Regions from separate parts of the Serratia sp. TSA_130.1 genome, predicted to be linked through region 1. Evidence: predicted binding sites of a transcription regulator. Region 1 holds the regulator's gene; the other holds the start of a gene.
What was found. Region 1 encodes PurR, which represses purine synthesis genes. Its sites were predicted from a motif close to CANGCAAACGTTTGCNTG; they were not measured.
Positions count from the first base shown of each region.

Region 2: ACUTQY_RS06665 (nucleoside-specific channel-forming protein Tsx) is a predicted target of PurR. The motif match lies at 1,622-1,639, and genes of this name have one in related genera.

Region 1 is NZ_JBQZFS010000004.1:268,345-276,695, reverse strand. It holds gene ACUTQY_RS16940 (MATE family efflux transporter) at 1-891, opposite strand, end outside; gene ACUTQY_RS16935 (riboflavin synthase) at 1,131-1,781, shown strand; gene ACUTQY_RS16930 (I78 family peptidase inhibitor) at 1,836-2,129, shown strand; gene cfa (cyclopropane fatty acyl phospholipid synthase) at 2,202-3,353, opposite strand; gene punC (purine nucleoside transporter PunC) at 3,698-4,909, opposite strand; gene punR (DNA-binding transcriptional activator PunR) at 5,033-5,989, shown strand; gene purR (HTH-type transcriptional repressor PurR) at 5,977-7,002, opposite strand; gene cydH (cytochrome bd-I oxidase subunit CydH) at 7,325-7,414, shown strand; gene sodB (superoxide dismutase [Fe]) at 7,479-8,057, opposite strand; gene ACUTQY_RS16895 (C40 family peptidase) at 8,257-8,351, opposite strand, start outside.
Region 2 is NZ_JBQZFS010000002.1:10,321-18,671, forward strand. It holds gene ACUTQY_RS06660 (hypothetical protein) at 344-523, shown strand; gene ACUTQY_RS06665 (nucleoside-specific channel-forming protein Tsx) at 578-1,459, opposite strand; gene ACUTQY_RS06670 (hypothetical protein) at 1,822-2,094, opposite strand; gene yddG (aromatic amino acid DMT transporter YddG) at 2,168-3,061, opposite strand; gene ACUTQY_RS06680 (APC family permease) at 3,153-4,523, opposite strand; gene ACUTQY_RS06685 (glutamine synthetase family protein) at 4,832-6,250, opposite strand; gene puuD (gamma-glutamyl-gamma-aminobutyrate hydrolase) at 6,470-7,231, shown strand; gene puuR (HTH-type transcriptional regulator PuuR) at 7,228-7,785, shown strand; gene puuC (aldehyde dehydrogenase PuuC) at 7,801-8,351, shown strand, end outside.

The DNA.
Region 1 (8,351 bases):
GGTGGCGCCGACGCCCAGCGACAGCGGCAACACGAACATCAGCGCGCTGAAGTTAAGCGCGATCTGGTGGCCGGCGACCGCGACGATCCCGAGCGGCGACACCAGCAACGCCACCACGGCGAACAGGGTGACTTCGAAGAACAGCGCCAGCGCCACCGGCATACCGATGCCGATCAGGCGCTTCAGCGCCGCCCAGTCCGGGCCGCCGAGATCGCCTGTCTGGCGCTTGATGTCGCGCTGCGACGGCGCGCGCTTCACGTACCAGCGCATCATCAGGAACATGATCCAGTAGACGCTGCCGGTGGCGACGCCGCAGCCCACGCCGCCCAGTTCCGGCATGCCGAACTTGCCGTAGATAAAGATGTAGTTGATCGGGATATTCACCAGCAGGCCGAGGAAGCCGATCACCATGCCGGGCTTGGTTTTGGACAGCCCTTCGCACTGGTTGCGCATCACCTGGAAGAACAGATAGCCCGGCGCGCCCCACATGATGGCGTGCAGATAACCGACGGCTTTATCCGCCAGCTGCGGATCGATGTTGTGCATCATGTCGATGACGAATTTGCAGTTATACAGCACGACGATCAACAGTACGGAAACGCCGGAGGCCAGCCAGAAGCCCTGACGCACCTGATGGGCGATGCGATCGCGACGGCCGGCGCCGTTTAACTGGGCGATCACTGGGGTCAGCGCCAGCAGCAGGCCGTGACCGAACAGGATGGCCGGCAGCCAGATAGAGGTGCCGACCGCAACCGCCGCCATATCGGTGGCGCTGTAAGCGCCGGCCATGATGGTATCCACCACGCCCATGGCGGTTTGCGAGATTTGCGCGATGATCACCGGGATAGCGAGAGCCAATAAACTACGCGCTTCAATTAAGTACTTCTGCACGCATACACCTTTCTATTTTATATATGTGGGAGGGAGGGCTGCCGCGAGAGGACAACAATTAAAATAGCGGAATTTTGTCAAAAATATTGTACCTGCTCGGCGTCGTTAAGCAAACGCCGCAGATAAATAGTTATTAAATGCGTAGGCACGCGTTTTTTGCCGTCGCGGATTTGGTTTTCAGCGCCAACTGGGGCAAACTGCCGGAAGCGTTTTAATCTATTGAGTAAGAAGAGGCACATATGTTCACCGGTATCGTACAAGGCACCGCGCCGCTGGTCGCCATTGATGAGAAACCCAATTTCCGCACCCATGTGATCGAGATGCCTGCAGAACTGCTGCCGGGGCTGGAGCTGGGCGCGTCGGTGGCCCATAACGGCTGCTGCCTGACCGTCACCGCGGTGGAAGGCAACCGCGTCAGCTTCGATTTGATCAAGGAAACGTTGCGCCTGACCAACCTCGGTGATCTGGCGTTGGGCGACATCGTCAATATCGAGCGCGCGGCGAAATTCAATGATGAAATTGGCGGTCATTTGATGTCCGGCCATATTATCTGCACGGCGGAAGTGGCCAAAATTTATACCTCGGAAAATAACCGTCAGGTATGGCTGCGCATGCCGAATGCGGAATTGATGAAATATGTGCTGCACAAAGGTTTCATCGGCATCGACGGCATTAGCCTGACCATCGGCGAAGTGGTGAATAACCGTTTCTGCGTGCATCTGATCCCGGAAACCCTGGAGCGCACTACGCTGGGTAAAAAACGCCTGGGCGATAAGGTGAACATCGAGATCGATCCGCAGACGCAGGCGGTAGTGGACACCGTCGAACGCGTGCTGGCCAATCGGGAAGCGACGCTGGCGGCGGCGGTGGCGCCGGCGCACAAAGACTGACAGCGATTCGGGCGTTGCCGCCGGAATCGAATCATAAGCAGAGAGGAGAAACGCGTGAAGTTTTATGGGAAAACGTTGTTGTTAACCGCGTTGCTGGCGCTGAGCGCCTGCAGCAGTTCACCTGAGCAGGGCGGCGGCGCGCAAGTGGCCGATGCGGACGATACCTGCGGCGCTTCGCAGTATCAAAACTACGTCGGCAAGCCGATGACGTCGCTGGAAGGCGTGCGGATCGAATCCAAGGTGCGCGCCATTCCGTACAACTCTGCCGTCACCATGGATTTCAACCTGCGCCGTCTGAACTTCCTCGGCGATAGCAACGATAAAATCATCCGCGTTTACTGCGGCTAAGCCGCCTGGTTCGAAAGAGCAAAAAAAGCCCCGGCGATGAGGTTGCCGGGGCTTTTTTTATTAGGGGAGCGTTCAGCGTGCGACGCGGATGCCGCCTTCAACGCCTTTCGGGCTGAACACCACCTGCCACAGCTGCAGATCGCGCGCCCGAAACGCGCCGGCGCAGGCGTTCAGGTAATAGCTGAACATCCGCTCGAAGCGCTCGGAATAACGTGGAGCAAGCTGCGGCCACGCCTGCTTGAAGCGCTCGAACCAGGCCATCAGCGTGCGATCGTAGTCGGCGCCGATGTTGTGCCAGTCTTCCATCACGAAATGGCCTTCGCTGGCCTCGGCGATATGCCTCACCGAGGGCAGGCAGCCGTTCGGGAAGATATATTTGTTGATCCACGGATCGACGTTCATGTCGGTCTTGTTGGAACCGATGGTGTGCAGCAGGAACAGGCCGTGCGGCGCCAGATTGCGCTCTACCACGTTGAAATAGGTGCGATAGTTTTTCGGCCCGACGTGCTCGAACATGCCGACCGAGACGATGCGATCGAACTGCTGATGCAGATCGCGATAGTCCTGCAGCAGGATCTGCACGTCCAGCCCGGCGCAGCGTGCCTGAGCCAGCTTCTGCTGCTCGGCGGAAATGGTCACGCCGACCACCGACACGCCGTAATTTTTCGCCGCGTAGGCGGAGAGGCCGCCCCAGCCGCAGCCGATGTCCAGCAAGCGCATGCCCGGCTGCAGCTGCAGTTTTTCGCAGATCATCCGCAGTTTCGCTTCTTGCGCTTCCTCCAGCGTGGCGGCGTCTTTCCAGTAGCCGCAGGAGTACTGCATGTAAGGATCGAGCATCAGCGTAAACAGATCGTTGCCAAGATCGTAATGCTCTTTGCCGACGATCCAGGCGCGCTTTTTCGATTGCAGATTGGTCAGGCGCGCCGCGGCGATACGCAGGGTATCTTTCAGGTGGTGGGGGAGCTTCTTCTCCAGCCCGGCGCTGACCACGCGCTGGAAGAATATATCCAGCCGTTCGCACTCCCACCAACCATCCATATAGCTCTCGCCGAGACCCAGGGAGCCTTGCTGCAAAACGCGTTTAAAGAATTCGGGGTTTTTAACCTGAATATCGAAAGGGCGCGATCCGTTAATTTCGATACCGGCCAGACCGAGCATTTCGTGCGCGATACGGTACCACTGGTTATCCTGGATGCTCAGATCTTCTATACACGATGAACTCATAGCTTCTCCATCACCTTCTTCTGACTGATGACCCGTTAGGAAACAGCTTAGACAATTTCTGCGGGTGCATACGTATACCGACGGGAAATAAGCCCGCGGCGTCTGATATCCGACTATGAACAGAGGAAATTTAAAGAAGCGACCCGACGCAAACGGCGCAGGATAAACGCCTCTTCAAAAAAAGAGTGTGACGCAAGACGCGTACACAACAGCTAATTGAGATATAGAGATTATAAGGTGTTACTTTACAAGGTTGTTTTTGAGTATAGGCGCGCCGAGGCATTGACTCAACTGTAAATCGCACTCGGCACGCATATTCTTTAAGTGATTATTTAGCTTGGCAATTATGACGCTGAGTTAGCATGTTCGCGCGGCGTTTCTTGCGGCGCCTTGGCCGCTTTTCCCCGCTGCAGGAAATACCCCAGCGCGGCCAGTATCACCGTGGACACCATCACCGTCACCGTCGCCAACAGCGGCTGCGCAATAAACGTCGATACCAGCATGCTCGCCACGAAACACAGCCCCAGCTGCAGCGTATTTTGCAGCGCGGCGGCTTTGCCGCTGCTGTCCGGGAACGGCATCAGCGCGTTGGCCACCATGATCGGATAGCCGGCGCCGTTGACCAGCGCCATCACGCAGAACGGGATCAGGAGCGTGGTGAGCGTCGGATTGGTCAGGGTTGCCACCAGATACAGGGCCACCATGCTGACAGCATAAGCTACCAGCAGCCACGGCAGCAGGGTTTTGCCATTGATGCGCTTGAGCGCGGCGCGGCACCCGTAACCGCCCAGCAGGAAGGCCAGCGTCTGCGGCACATAGCTCAGGCCGATGTCGCTCGGGCCGTAGCCCATATCACCGAGGATAAACGGCGAGCCGGTCAGCCAGGCGAAGAAACCGGCCGAACAGGCGGCGTACATGGCGACATTGCCACTGAATACCGGGGATTTCAATAATTGCCAAAAACTGACGCTGCTTTTTGGCGCGTCGACGGCGGGTTTTGGCCTGGCGTTCTCTTTGAGCAGCAGCGTCGGCAACAGCAACAAGGCGGTGATGGCCAGCAGCACGGCGAAGATCGCGCGCCAGCTGGCGTGGTTCAGCAGCCAGGCGCCCAGCAGCGGCGCCAGCGCCGGCGATAGCGCCACCAGCGGCATGATGGTGGCGAATACGCGGTTGGCCTGGCCTTCACGATAGCGGTCGACCACCAGCGCTTGCCAGATGGCGGCGGCGGAACAGACACCTACGGCCTGAATAAAGCGCAGTATCCAGAGCTGCGCGGCATTTTCCACCCACAGCATGCCCAGGCAGCCGAGCGCGAACAGAGTCAGGCCAATCAACAATACCGGTTTGCGTCCCAGACGGTCGGAGAGCGGCCCCCACAGCAGCTGCGCGAAGGCGAAGCCGGCCAAAAAGATGCTCAGGCTGGCGCTGACCGCGCCGGCGGAAATTTGCAGTTCCTCCCGCATGGCGCCGAAGGCGGGCAGGTACATATCGGTCGCCAGATAACCCAGCATGCTCAGGCCGGCGAGGTAGAACATAAAACCAAAGGAATTTCGCATGGTATTTCTCGTTAATATTTTAGTGTCGCAGGTTTTTAGCGCCGGCCAGTGTATCCGGCTGGATCTCTGCTTGTGAAACGGTAATATTTGCAAAGTGCTGTTAAAAAAATTGAAGGCAAAGCGATGTGGTCTGAATATTCTCTCGAGGTCGTTGATGCGGTGGCGCGCACCGGCAGTTTCAGCGCGGCGGCGCAGGAGCTGCACCGGGTGCCGTCGGCGGTAAGTTATACCGTGCGGCAGCTGGAGCAATGGCTGGCGGTGCCGCTGTTTGAGCGGCGTCACCGAGATGTGGAACTGACGCCGGCCGGCGCGCTGTTTATCAAGGATGCGCGAGCTGTTATCAAAAAAATGCTCGACACCCGCCGCCACTGTCAACAGGTGGCCAACGGCTGGCGCGGTCAGCTGAATATCGCGGTGGACATCATCGTCAAACCGCAGCGCAGCCGCCAGCTGGTGCTGGATTTCTACCGCCATTTCCCCGACGTCGAGTTGATGCTGCAACCCGAGGTGTTTAACGGCGTGTGGGATGCGTTGGTGGACGGCAGGGTGGACATGGCGATCGGCGCCACCCGCGCGGTGCCGGTCGGCGGCGGCTTCGCTTTCCGCGACATGGGGGATATGAACTGGCTGTGCGTAGTCAGCCCACAGCATCCGCTGGCGCAGCTGGCAGGGCCGTTGAATGACGATCGGTTGAGGCCGTACCCTGCGCTTTGTCTGGAAGACACCTCGCGCAATCTGCCCAAGCGCGTCACCTGGACGCTGGATAACCAGCGGCGGCTGGTGGTGCCGGACTGGACCTCGGCGCTCGACTGTTTGTGCGCCGGATTGTGCGTCGGCATGATGCCGGCGCATCTGGCGCTTCCGCGGGTGCAGCGCGGTGAGCTGAAGGCGTTGCAGTTGCAGCAGCCGTTTCCCGCCAGCCCCTGCTGCCTGACCTGGCAACAGGATAAACCGTCACCGGCGATGAGCTGGCTGCTGGCGTATTTGGGCGATGGCGAGACGCTGAATCAGGAGTGGCTGAGTGAGGCGGCACCGGAAGCCGTGCCGGCTTCCGGTAGGGAGGACGATCAGCGGCGGTAGTCGATGAACGGACCGTCGGCGACCGAACGGCGTTCGACCAGCTTCGGATGCACTTCGATCACCTGCGATTCTTCGCGCTTGCTGATGATGCGATCCAGCAGCATGGTGAAGGCCATTTCGCCCAGACGCTCTTTCGGCTGATGAATGGTGGTCAGCGCCGGGGTGAAGTAGCGGGCGTTGCGCACGTTGTCGTAGCCGATCACGGAAATATCTTGCGGCACCCGCAGCCCCAGTTCGTCGGCGGCGCAGATGGCGCCCATCGCCATGATGTCGCCGCCGCAGAATACCGCGGTCGGTCGCTGTTTCTGCGACAGAATTTGATGCATCGCCTTGTAACCGGACTCCGGCTCGAAGTCACCCTGGACTATCCACTCTTCGCGAATATCGATATGCGCTTCCTGCAGCGCCTTCATGAAGCCCTGATGCCGACCGCCGCCGGTGTTGCGCGACAGTTGGCCAGGGATAGCACCGATATCGCGGTGGCCGCGCTCGATCAGGTAACGCCCGGCCAGATAGCCGCCCTCGAACGCGTTATCGATGATGGTGTCGGTGAAGTCGCCGCGCGCGGCGCCCCAGTCCATTACCACCATCGGGATGTTGCGGTAGTCTTCCAGCATGCCCAGCAGCTGATCCGGGTATTCGGAACACATGACCAGCAGGCCGTCGACGCGCTTTTGCGCCAGCATCGCCAGGTAGGCGCGCTGTTTGTCCAGATTGTTGTGCGAGTTGCACAGGATCAGGGTATAGCCTTTGCTGTAGCAGCTGTTTTCCACCGCCTCGATCACTTCGGCAAAGTAGGGCGCTTCGCTCGAGGTGGCCAGCAGACCGATAGACTTGGTGTGATTGACTTTCAGGCTGCGCGCCACGGCGCTCGGCGAGTAGTGCAGCTCTTTGATGGCGGCCCACACGGCCGCTTTGGTCTCTTCGGCGACGAAACGAGTCTTATTGATGACGTGCGAAACGGTGGTGGTGGAAACGCCCGCGCGTTTGGCCACATCTTTAATCGTTGCCATGTAAGGAATGACTCCTGAACTCACATGTTTACAGCATGTAAGTGTGATGTTAATCGTTTGCCTACGTAGATCCTTCTCCAGAGAAGCGAAAACTGAGTTTTTAGTGTTGAAGTCGTCAGCGCTTAATCAGGAGGGGCATGAATGCCGGTACGCAGTTGTGAACTGCGAATTTTGTCGCATATTGAACAAAAGTGGAAGAGGTAATCGAGATTATAAACCGGGAAATGATAACAAGATTTTATCGGCGAACTGTGGGAAAATGATTTGACGTACTAATTGTGCGCCTTTTATCCTTAGGAAAGCCCATTTTAAAGGAGTTGTCATGGATACCGATCTGAAGATGTCGCTGTTCACCACCGTTTGCGCATTGGCGATGATCATCGCTTTCAGCTTTGTCGCCGCGTTGAACTGATTTCCCGCCAGTTTTAAAAAAGGCGCAGCCAAGCTGCGCCTCATCACTTAGGCAAGGCCTGCGCTTACGCCAGGTTTTCCGCTGCGAAGGTCCAATTGACCAACGCCCAGAAGTTTTCCAGGTATTTTGGACGCGCATTGCGGTAATCGATGTAATACGCGTGTTCCCACACGTCAACGGTCAGCAGCGGTTTGTCTTCACCGGTCAGCGGGGTGGCCGCGTTGGAGGTGTTGACGATCGCCAGCGCGCCGTCCGGTTTTTTCACCAGCCAGGTCCAGCCGGCGCCGAAGTTTTTCACGGCGGCATCGGTGAACTGCTCTTTGAACGCAGCGAAAGAGCCGAAGGATTTGACGATCGCCGCCGCCAGTTCGCCCTGCGGTTCACCGCCGCCCTGTGGTGACAGGCAGTGCCAGTAGAAGGTGTGGTTCCACACCTGCGCGGCGTTGTTGAACACGCCGCCGTTAGAGGTCTTGATGATCTCTTCGAGCGATTTGCCCTCGAACTCGCTGCCTTTCACCAGGTTGTTCAGGTTAACCACGTAGGTGTTGTGGTGCTTGCCGTAGTGGTATTCCAGGGTCTCGGCGGAGATGTGCGGCTCGAGCGCGTTTTTCTCATACGGTAATGCAGGTAATTCAAACGACATTGCTTCCTCCTTTACAGCGCCATTCGCTTCCCGCCGGGGCGAGAGTCATATGGGCCGTTTTTTATTGTGGTCATTCAATCTTAACAATTTTCATCATAAAAAACAGGAAGAAAAGCCAGAAATGCGCGTGGGGAGGTGCGATAGGCGATAGCTTGAACAGGCGGTTGCGACCGAGGCCGCAACCGCGCAGAGCAGGGAATTAACGGATGGTTTTCGGCGTCACTACGCGGCGAGCGCCGATGTAGTGGTTCTGCCAATAGTCGTTATCAAGCTGGCTGATGCGGATCTCTTCGC
Region 2 (8,351 bases), on a different contig from region 1:
TCGCGCCACTCTCTTGTTTTAACGCAAAACGCCTCGAGAATTCCGAAATCTACCCCCGATTTTTCTTGAAGAAAAATAAGCCTTCCGCTAGCGTGGGACGGTAACAAAAAAGAGTTAGCGTGCTCTTTTTCGTCGCACCTCAAATCTTATTCTTATCATCCAGAATGATAATATCGAACACTTCCCGCCTTTCCGTGCGGGATTCTTTTTCCCACCGGCGTCGCCCCTATTTGGTGCTTTATGTTGAGATTTCGTTGCCGATAATTTACATTCGCTGTCTGAGAAACCTTAACCTCCCGCGGTGGCCAGGCTGGCAACGGGTGGGCGTTCAGGAGCAAAAGACGTGCAAATGACCCTCATGGAATACATCACTCGGCACTTTAACGGCGATCTTCATCGTTACGCGCAGTCGGAAGGCGTCAGCCGTGAACAAATCATTAGTTGGATAAATAATGAATGTCACGTGATCAAAGGCAGGCTGTTTATGCCGGTGAGGCATCTCCCGGTAGAACAAGCCCAGTGATGACGAAAAAAAACCCCGCCAGGCGGGGTTTTCTGTTTCTGATAACGCGGAAAATCAGAAGTTATAGCCGACCACGAGGTAGTAACCCCAACCGGTAGACTTGATCGGGCCCTGCGGCGTGCCGATCTCCGCGCCATCCTGCCACTGACCGCCGTTATGGAAATAACGCGCCACGAAAGAATAGTGCCAGTGATCGTAGTTCAGCGCCAAAATATGGCTGGAGGCGATAGAGTTGCTGGTGCGCACCTGTTTGCCGGTGCCGTCAACCCAATGGCTGTCCTTGCCCAGATCGGAACCGAAATCGAAGTTGGTGAAGCCGATGTAGCTCAGATTGCCGCCCCACACCTGGGTCAGCGGCACAAAGTATTTCACCTTGAAGCGGTAACCGTCCCAGCTGTTCTCGTTGGCGGCCTGGTAGTTTTCCCACTGGTATTTGGCATAGATGTTCATCGACAGGCTCATCGGCAGGCCGGTGTCGATATCGGTACCCAGGCCCATGTACCAGGTGTTCTGACGGCCGTCGGCGTTATGGCCCAGGTCATAGATGTAGTTGTTGGCGAAGTACCACTCTTTGAACGGACCGAAGCTCAGATCGGTGCCGGTCAGCTTGTCGATGGAGAAGCGCGGTTCAATCTCCATAAACAGCGGGGAGCCTTTGTCCCAGATGCCGCGGTCCGGGGTATTGCCCACGCCGAAGAACTTCGGCACGTCAACGTAGCCGTAGAAATCGAACCAGTCTTTCTTGGCGAAGGCTTCGTATTCGAGATACACGTCGTTATTCAGTTGCGGCCCGAAACGGGTGTGGTAGCTGCCCACCACGTTAACGCTCTGGTGCCACCAGTCGGAGACATATTGACTGTCTTTGCTATCAGCCATTGATGATGCACTGTAAGACGCTGCGAGCAGTACACCTGCTGCGAGAGCTATTTTTTTCATTTTATTACCACATGCTTAAAGGGCCATTTCCTGCCCGTTTAGAAAAGATGACAATGAGTCTGCCGACACCTGGCGTTGTCTTCACACAGAAACTCGGATGACGCGCGCATTATAGAAACCACTGACTGTAAGAATCTGTGATCCAGTTACGCATTTCGCGAATAGGTAATCGATTGCGTTCACATTTGTCAAATTATGTTTCATGCAAATTCACATTCGCTGTGATTTTTGTCATGTGTCGCGTTTTTTAGCGCAGTTTTTAAGCCAAATGACATCAGGGCGTCATCACGAGGTGGAAAAGAAAAAGCCGACGCGCAAGCGTCGGCCTTCATCAGCATCAGGAGAAAGTGCGGAACGTGAAATCAGCTTACCGCCGGCACCGCTTTGGCGATGTTTTCCTGGCGGAACGCCACCTCTTCACCGTTTTTGACCTCCCAGCTGGCGACCGGAATATCGGTTTTGGGCGCCGCCGCGACGACCGAACCGTAAATCAGCTTGTCATCGCGGCGCAAAATATAAACATCGAGCTGATATTCATGCCGCAAATTCGCCGTGGTCAGGCGCACGGTATCGCCGCGCTCATAATGATGCACGTCGATTTCAGGCTGCTGAATAAATTGAATGTCACTTCTCATTGTCGTCGTTCCTTCAGGCAACATGGCTAGTTAAATTCTAGTTCAACATTGCGGCGATGGCGGATAATTTCCGTTAATTTCCGCGAGTTGCCCGCCAACAGATCAGCGAACCCAGGGTAACCATCGCCACGCCCTGCCAGAAATTGACGGTCAGCGAGGTGTGCAGCACCAGCACGGCGAACACCGCCGACAGCACCGGGGTAAAATAGGAGACGGTCGCCAGCAGCGTCATGTTGCCGTGCAGAATGCCGACGTTCCAGGCGGCATACCCCGCCCCCATCGCCACCCCGGCGCACAGCAGCGTCACGGTCACGCCGACGCTGAACTGCATGCCGCTTTCCGCGCTGAAGGCGTACTTCAGCCACAGCGCCAGCGCGGTCAGCACGATAAACAGCACCACACCGTTGCTGCCCTGGGCGATCTTCTTGGTCAGGTTGCAATACAGCGCCCAGATCACCGCGCCGCTGAACGCCAGCGTATAGCTGAGCGGATTGCTGCGCACGTTGGCCAGCATCTGCGCCGGTGACCAGCCGCCCTCGCCGCTCATGATCCAGCCGATGCCGAACAGCGACAGCAACAGCCCCGGCAGCAGCCACCATTTCGCCTTTTGGCCGTTGAGCGCCAGCGCCATCAGCACGGTGAAACAGGGCCACAGGTAGTTGATCATGCCCACTTCTATCGCCTGCAGGCGGGTATTGGCGTAGCCGAGCGACAGCGACAGGCAGATCTCGTAGCTGACGAACAGCAGGCTGCCGACGATCAGGTAAGGCCGCGGAAAGCTGCGCCATTTCGGCACGCCAAGCGCCACCAGCAAAAACACCGCGCTGACGCTGTAGATCATCGCCGCGCCGCCGACAGGCCCCAGCCCTTCGCTGACGCTTCTGATCAGGCCAACGACGCTGCTCCACAGCACGATGGCCAACAAACCGAACAGCGTGGCACGGGTACGCGAGGGCAAAGCGGGCATAAGGCAGGTCCAATAGGTTATTTTTTATCAGGTTTTTCACTCTACTGCCGCACGCGCCAAAAAGAAAGGCGGGAAACTCCCGCCTGTGAATTTATTGCTGCGGTTGCCGCTCCAGCTGCGGCGGCGGTTGGCGAAAACGCCGGGTCAGCCAGGCCAAGTAGCCGAAGCCCAGCGTCGCCCAGATCAATCCCATGGTCAGCGAGCTCTTCTCCAGATTCAGCCACAGCACGCCCACCGTCAGCGCCCCCACCAACGGCAGGAACAGGAAGTTGAAACGATCCTTCCAGCTTTTGTTGCGCCCTTCGCGAATAAAGAAGTGGCTGATCACCGACAGGTTAACGAAGGTAAAGGCCACAAGCGCGCCAAAGTTGATCAGCGCCGTGGCGGTCACCAGATCGAACGACAGCGCCGACAACGCCACCAGCCCGACCATCAGTACGTTCAGCGCCGGCGTACGCCATTTGGGGTGGATATAGCCGAAGAATTTCTCCGGGAACACGTTGTCACGCCCCATCACGTACAGCAGGCGCGACACGCTGGCGTGCGACGCCAGGCCGGAGGCCAGCGTGTTGATAAAGGTCACGCACAGGAAGATCGATTGGAACAGCTTGCCGCCGACGTACAGCGCAATCTCCGGCAGTGCGGCGTCGGGCTGATGAAAGCGTTGAATGGACGGGAAAAACAGCTGAATGAAGAACGACACGCTGATAAAGATCACCCCGCCGTACAGCGCGGTCAGGAAGATGGCGCGCGGGATCACCTTGGCGGCGTCGGGCGTCTCTTCACACAGCGTGGTGACTGCGTCAAAGCCGAGGAACGAGAAGCACAGGATAGTCGCGCCGGTAATGATCGGCAGCAGGTGCGCATTCTCGCTGAGGAACGGCCGCAGGCTCCACACCGTACCCATCCCCTCGCCGTTGTGCAGGCCGCGTACCACCAGGTAGATAAATACCAGAATGATCGCCACCTGCGCCAGTACGAACAGGGTATTGAAGTTGGCCACCAGATTGACGCTTTTCAGGTTGATGGCGGTGATCAGAATCACGAAGCCCACCACCCACACCCAGGGCGGCACCTCCGGGAACAGCGCGGTCAGGTAGATCTTGGCCAGCAGCGTGTTGATCATCGGCAAGAACAGATAGTCCAGCAGCGACGACCATCCCACCAGGAAACCGACGTGCGGGTTGATCGCCTTCTGCGCATAGGTATAGGCAGAGCCGGCGGTGGGAAACTGGCGCACCAGTTTGCCGTAGCTGATGGCGGTGAACAGCACGCCGGCCAGCGCCAGCAGGTAGGAGGTCGGCACATGGCCGTCGGTGAGGCCGGAGACGATGCCGAAGGTGTCAAACACCGTCATCGGTGTCAGATAGGCCAGGCCCATCATCACCACTTGCCACAGCTTGAGGGATTTGCGCAGCTGCGGTTTGCCCGCCTGGCCGCCGTCGATGGCTTTAGTCGTCATGGCATTTCCCCTTTTGGTCCTCTGCTGTCAACCGTGCAACGTCATTCAGAGAGGCCGCGGGGAAACTGCTGCTCAGGCGGCGGGAAAAACGGGTTGGGATCGCTGTCGGGCGGCCGGCGACCGGCCCGTCGGCACTGCGGCACAGGCAAACGTCTGCGCAGGGAGATGACTGAGTCATGGTTATTTCCTCGTCGGCGTCCTGTACGCCGTGATAGAAGAAATTCTGTACCGCAGCGCGCAGCCTCGCCGGCCACAGGAGAGCCGATGAAATGCGCCGGACGCGCGCGGTAGTCGCAGGGTGAGCGGGATCAGGCGTTTTTCAACATCCACTCGATCTCGGTTTCGGTGATCAGGCGCTCAAACTGCACCAGCTCATCGGTTTTGCAGGCCAGATAGACGTGGCTGAAGCGTTCGCCCAACAATGCATTGAGCACCGGCTGATGTTCGAACTCGTACAGGGCGTCGCTCTGGCGGATCGGGAACGGCAGCCCGTCCTGCTCCAGCCCGTTGCCGGTCACCGGCTCAGGCAGCGGCAATGCGGTTTCCAGGCCGTAGACGATGCCGGCCAGAATGGTCGCCATCACCAGATACGGGTTGGCGTCGGCGCCCGCCACGCGATACTCCACCCGGTGGTTATCGCGATCGCCGCAGGGAATGCGCAGCGCCACGGTGCGGTTGTTATGCCCCCAAGAGGCCTGGGTCGGCACATACATGCCGGGCTGGAAGCGGCGGTAGGCGTTGACGTTCGGCGCCAGCAGCGCCATCGAGGACGGCATCAGGGCGATCATGCCCGCCAGCGCCTGTTTCAGCAGCGCCGAATCTTCGCCGTCGTCATCGGCGAACACGTTGTCGCCTTGCGCATTCAGCATGCTGATGTGCACGTGCATGCCGCTGCCGGCGTGCTCCTCATACGGCTTGGCCATAAAGGTCGCCTGCATATTGTGGTTCTCGGCCACCATGCGCACCAAGCGCTTCAGCGCCAGCGCATGGTCGCAGGCCTGCAGCACATCATCGGTATGGTGCAGGTTGACCTCGAACTGCCCCGGCGACGCCTCCGCCACCGCGCCGTCCGCCGGAATGCCCTGCAAGCGCGCCAGTTCGTCGATCTCGCTCAGCACGTCGGCGAAATGATTCAGGTTATCGACGGAGTACACCTGGCTTTGGGTGTTGCGCTCCTGGGTCCCCGGTGCGCACGGCGGCTGCAGATACCCCTCCGCATCGCGTTGACGATCGATGAGATAGAACTCCAACTCTACCGCTACCACGGGGGAGAGCCCGCGCTGGCGCAAACGCTGCCACACTCGGTTCAGCACATTGCGCGGTTCAACGTCAAAGGGAGTGCCATCTTCATCCAACATGGTGAGCAGCACCTGCGCGATATATTGCGGATCCGCCGCCGACGGCGTCAGCGTGCCCGGTACCGGCACGCACACGTGATCCGGCTCGCCCAGCTCCTGCCCCAACCCGGCTTCTTCCACCACGTTGCCGAGAATATCCATCGCAAATACCGACGCCGGGAAGTAACAGCCTTTTTCCAGCTTATTCAGACCGCCGACCGGGATGCGTTTGCCGCGGAAGCTGCCGTTCAGATCGGTCAACAGGACGTCGACATGTTGGGTTAACGGATAACGTTCCAGGTACTTCTTCACTTCGCGCTGGAACGCGCTACTTCGTCTCTCTTCACTGTGCTGAACAAAGTTTTCCACTTCTACGATGTTGGTCTGCATGGTTCACCCGCCGTTTGTGTTTTGCTGTCGTCGATGTTTATTGACCGTCTTGTTCAATATAATGCCCACAAATGAAACGTAGATGAAACAAATTTGTTTTGCAAGTGTTACTTTTGGTTTGAATATTGCCCAATCGACTGCTAGATTTATAGAATATTGAACGAAATCGGCGGTGGAGAAGCTTATCGTTCATAATTTCGAACGTACCAAGGGGATAGCATGGACAATATATTTAACAGACCAGTCATTGGCGTCGTCATGTGCAGGTATAGGTTAAACGGGCACCTCACACAGACCTTGCAAGAAAAGTACCTGAATGCCGTTATCACCGCCGGCGGCTTGCCGATCGCCCTGCCGCACGCGCTGGCGGAGCCGGAAATGCTGGCAGAACTGCTGCCGCGCCTCGACGGCATTTTGCTGCCGGGCAGCCCCAGTAATGTGCAGCCGCACCTTTATGGTGAAAACGGCGATGAGCCTGACGCCGATCCTGGCCGAGACGCGTTGAGCCTGGCGCTGATCCGCCAGGCATTCGACAGGCGCATTCCCCTTTTCGCCATTTGCCGCGGCATGCAGGAGATGGTGGTCGCCACCCAAGGCACCCTGCATCGCCGCCTGTACGAACTGCCCGAGCTGCTGGAGCATCGTGAAGATCACGACCTGCCGCTGGAACAGCAATACGCCCCCGCCCACGAAGTCATCGTTCAGGAAGGGGGGCTGCTTTCGCAACTGATACCGGATTGCAACAGATTCTGGGTGAACTCGCTGCACGGCCAGGGCGCCAAAACCCTGGGCGCGAGCGTTCGCATCGAGGCGCACGCCGCCGACGGGCTGGTGGAGGCGATCAGCGTACGCGATCAGCCTTTCGCGCTCGGCGTGCAGTGGCACCCGGAGTGGAACAGCGACGAGTACGCCCTGTCGCGCCTGTTGTTTGATGGTTTCATTACCGCCTGTCGGAACTATCAAAAGGAAAAACGCCCATGAGCGACGTCAGCTTGGCACCGGGAAAACGTCTGTCGCAGATCCGTCAACAATTGGGGTTGTCGCAGCGCCGGGTCGCCGAACTGTCTGGGTTAACCCACAGCGCCATCAGTACTATCGAGCAAGACAAGGTCAGCCCGGCCATCAGCACGCTGCAAAAGCTGCTGACGGTATACGGTCTGTCGCTGTCGGCGTTTTTCGCCGAACCGGAAAAACCGGCTGAGCCGCAGATCGTGATAGACAGCGACGACCTGATCGAGATCGGCAGCCAGGGCGTATCGATGAAGCTGATCCATAACGGCGATCCGAATCGCACGCTGGCAATGATGATCGAGACCTACGAACCGGGCACCACCACCGGCGAGCGCATCAAACACCAAGGGGAAGAGATCGGCACGCTGCTGGAAGGCGAAGTGGTGCTGCAGGTCAACGGCCAGAGCTATCACCTGCAGGCCGGGCAGAGCTACGCCATCAATACCGGCATTCCCCACAGTTTCAGCAACACGTCGGCGCGCATTTGCCGGATTATCAGCGCCCATACGCCGACGACATTCTGATCAACGGAGCCAGGCATGAACTTTCACCATTTGCAGTATTGGCAACAACGGGCGCAGGCCCTGAAGATTGAGCACCAGCTGTTTATCGACGGCCGCTACCAGCCGGCCGCCGCGGGGAAACGTTTCGCCGTCGAAGATCCCGCCGGTCGCCGTGAGCTGGCGCAGGTCGCGCGCGGCGAAGCCGCCGACATCGATCGGGCGGTCAGCGCGGCGCGCGCCACCTTTGAACGCGGCGACTGGGCCCAGGCCGCGCCGGCGCAGCGCAAAGCCACGCTGCTGCGCTTCGCCGAGCTGATGGAACAGCATCACGAAGAGCTGGCGCTGCTGGAAACGCTGGACACCGGCAAACCGATTCGTCACAGCCTGCGCGACGACGTGCCGGGCGCTATCCGCTGCATCCGCTGGTACGCCGAAGCGATCGATAAGGTGTACGGCGAAATCGCCCCCACCGGTCGCGAGGCGCTGGCGCTGATCGAACGCGAGCCGATCGGCGTGGTCGGCGCCATCGTGCCCTGGAACTTTCCGTTGCTGCTGGCCTGCTGGAAGCTCGGCCCGGCGCTGGCCGC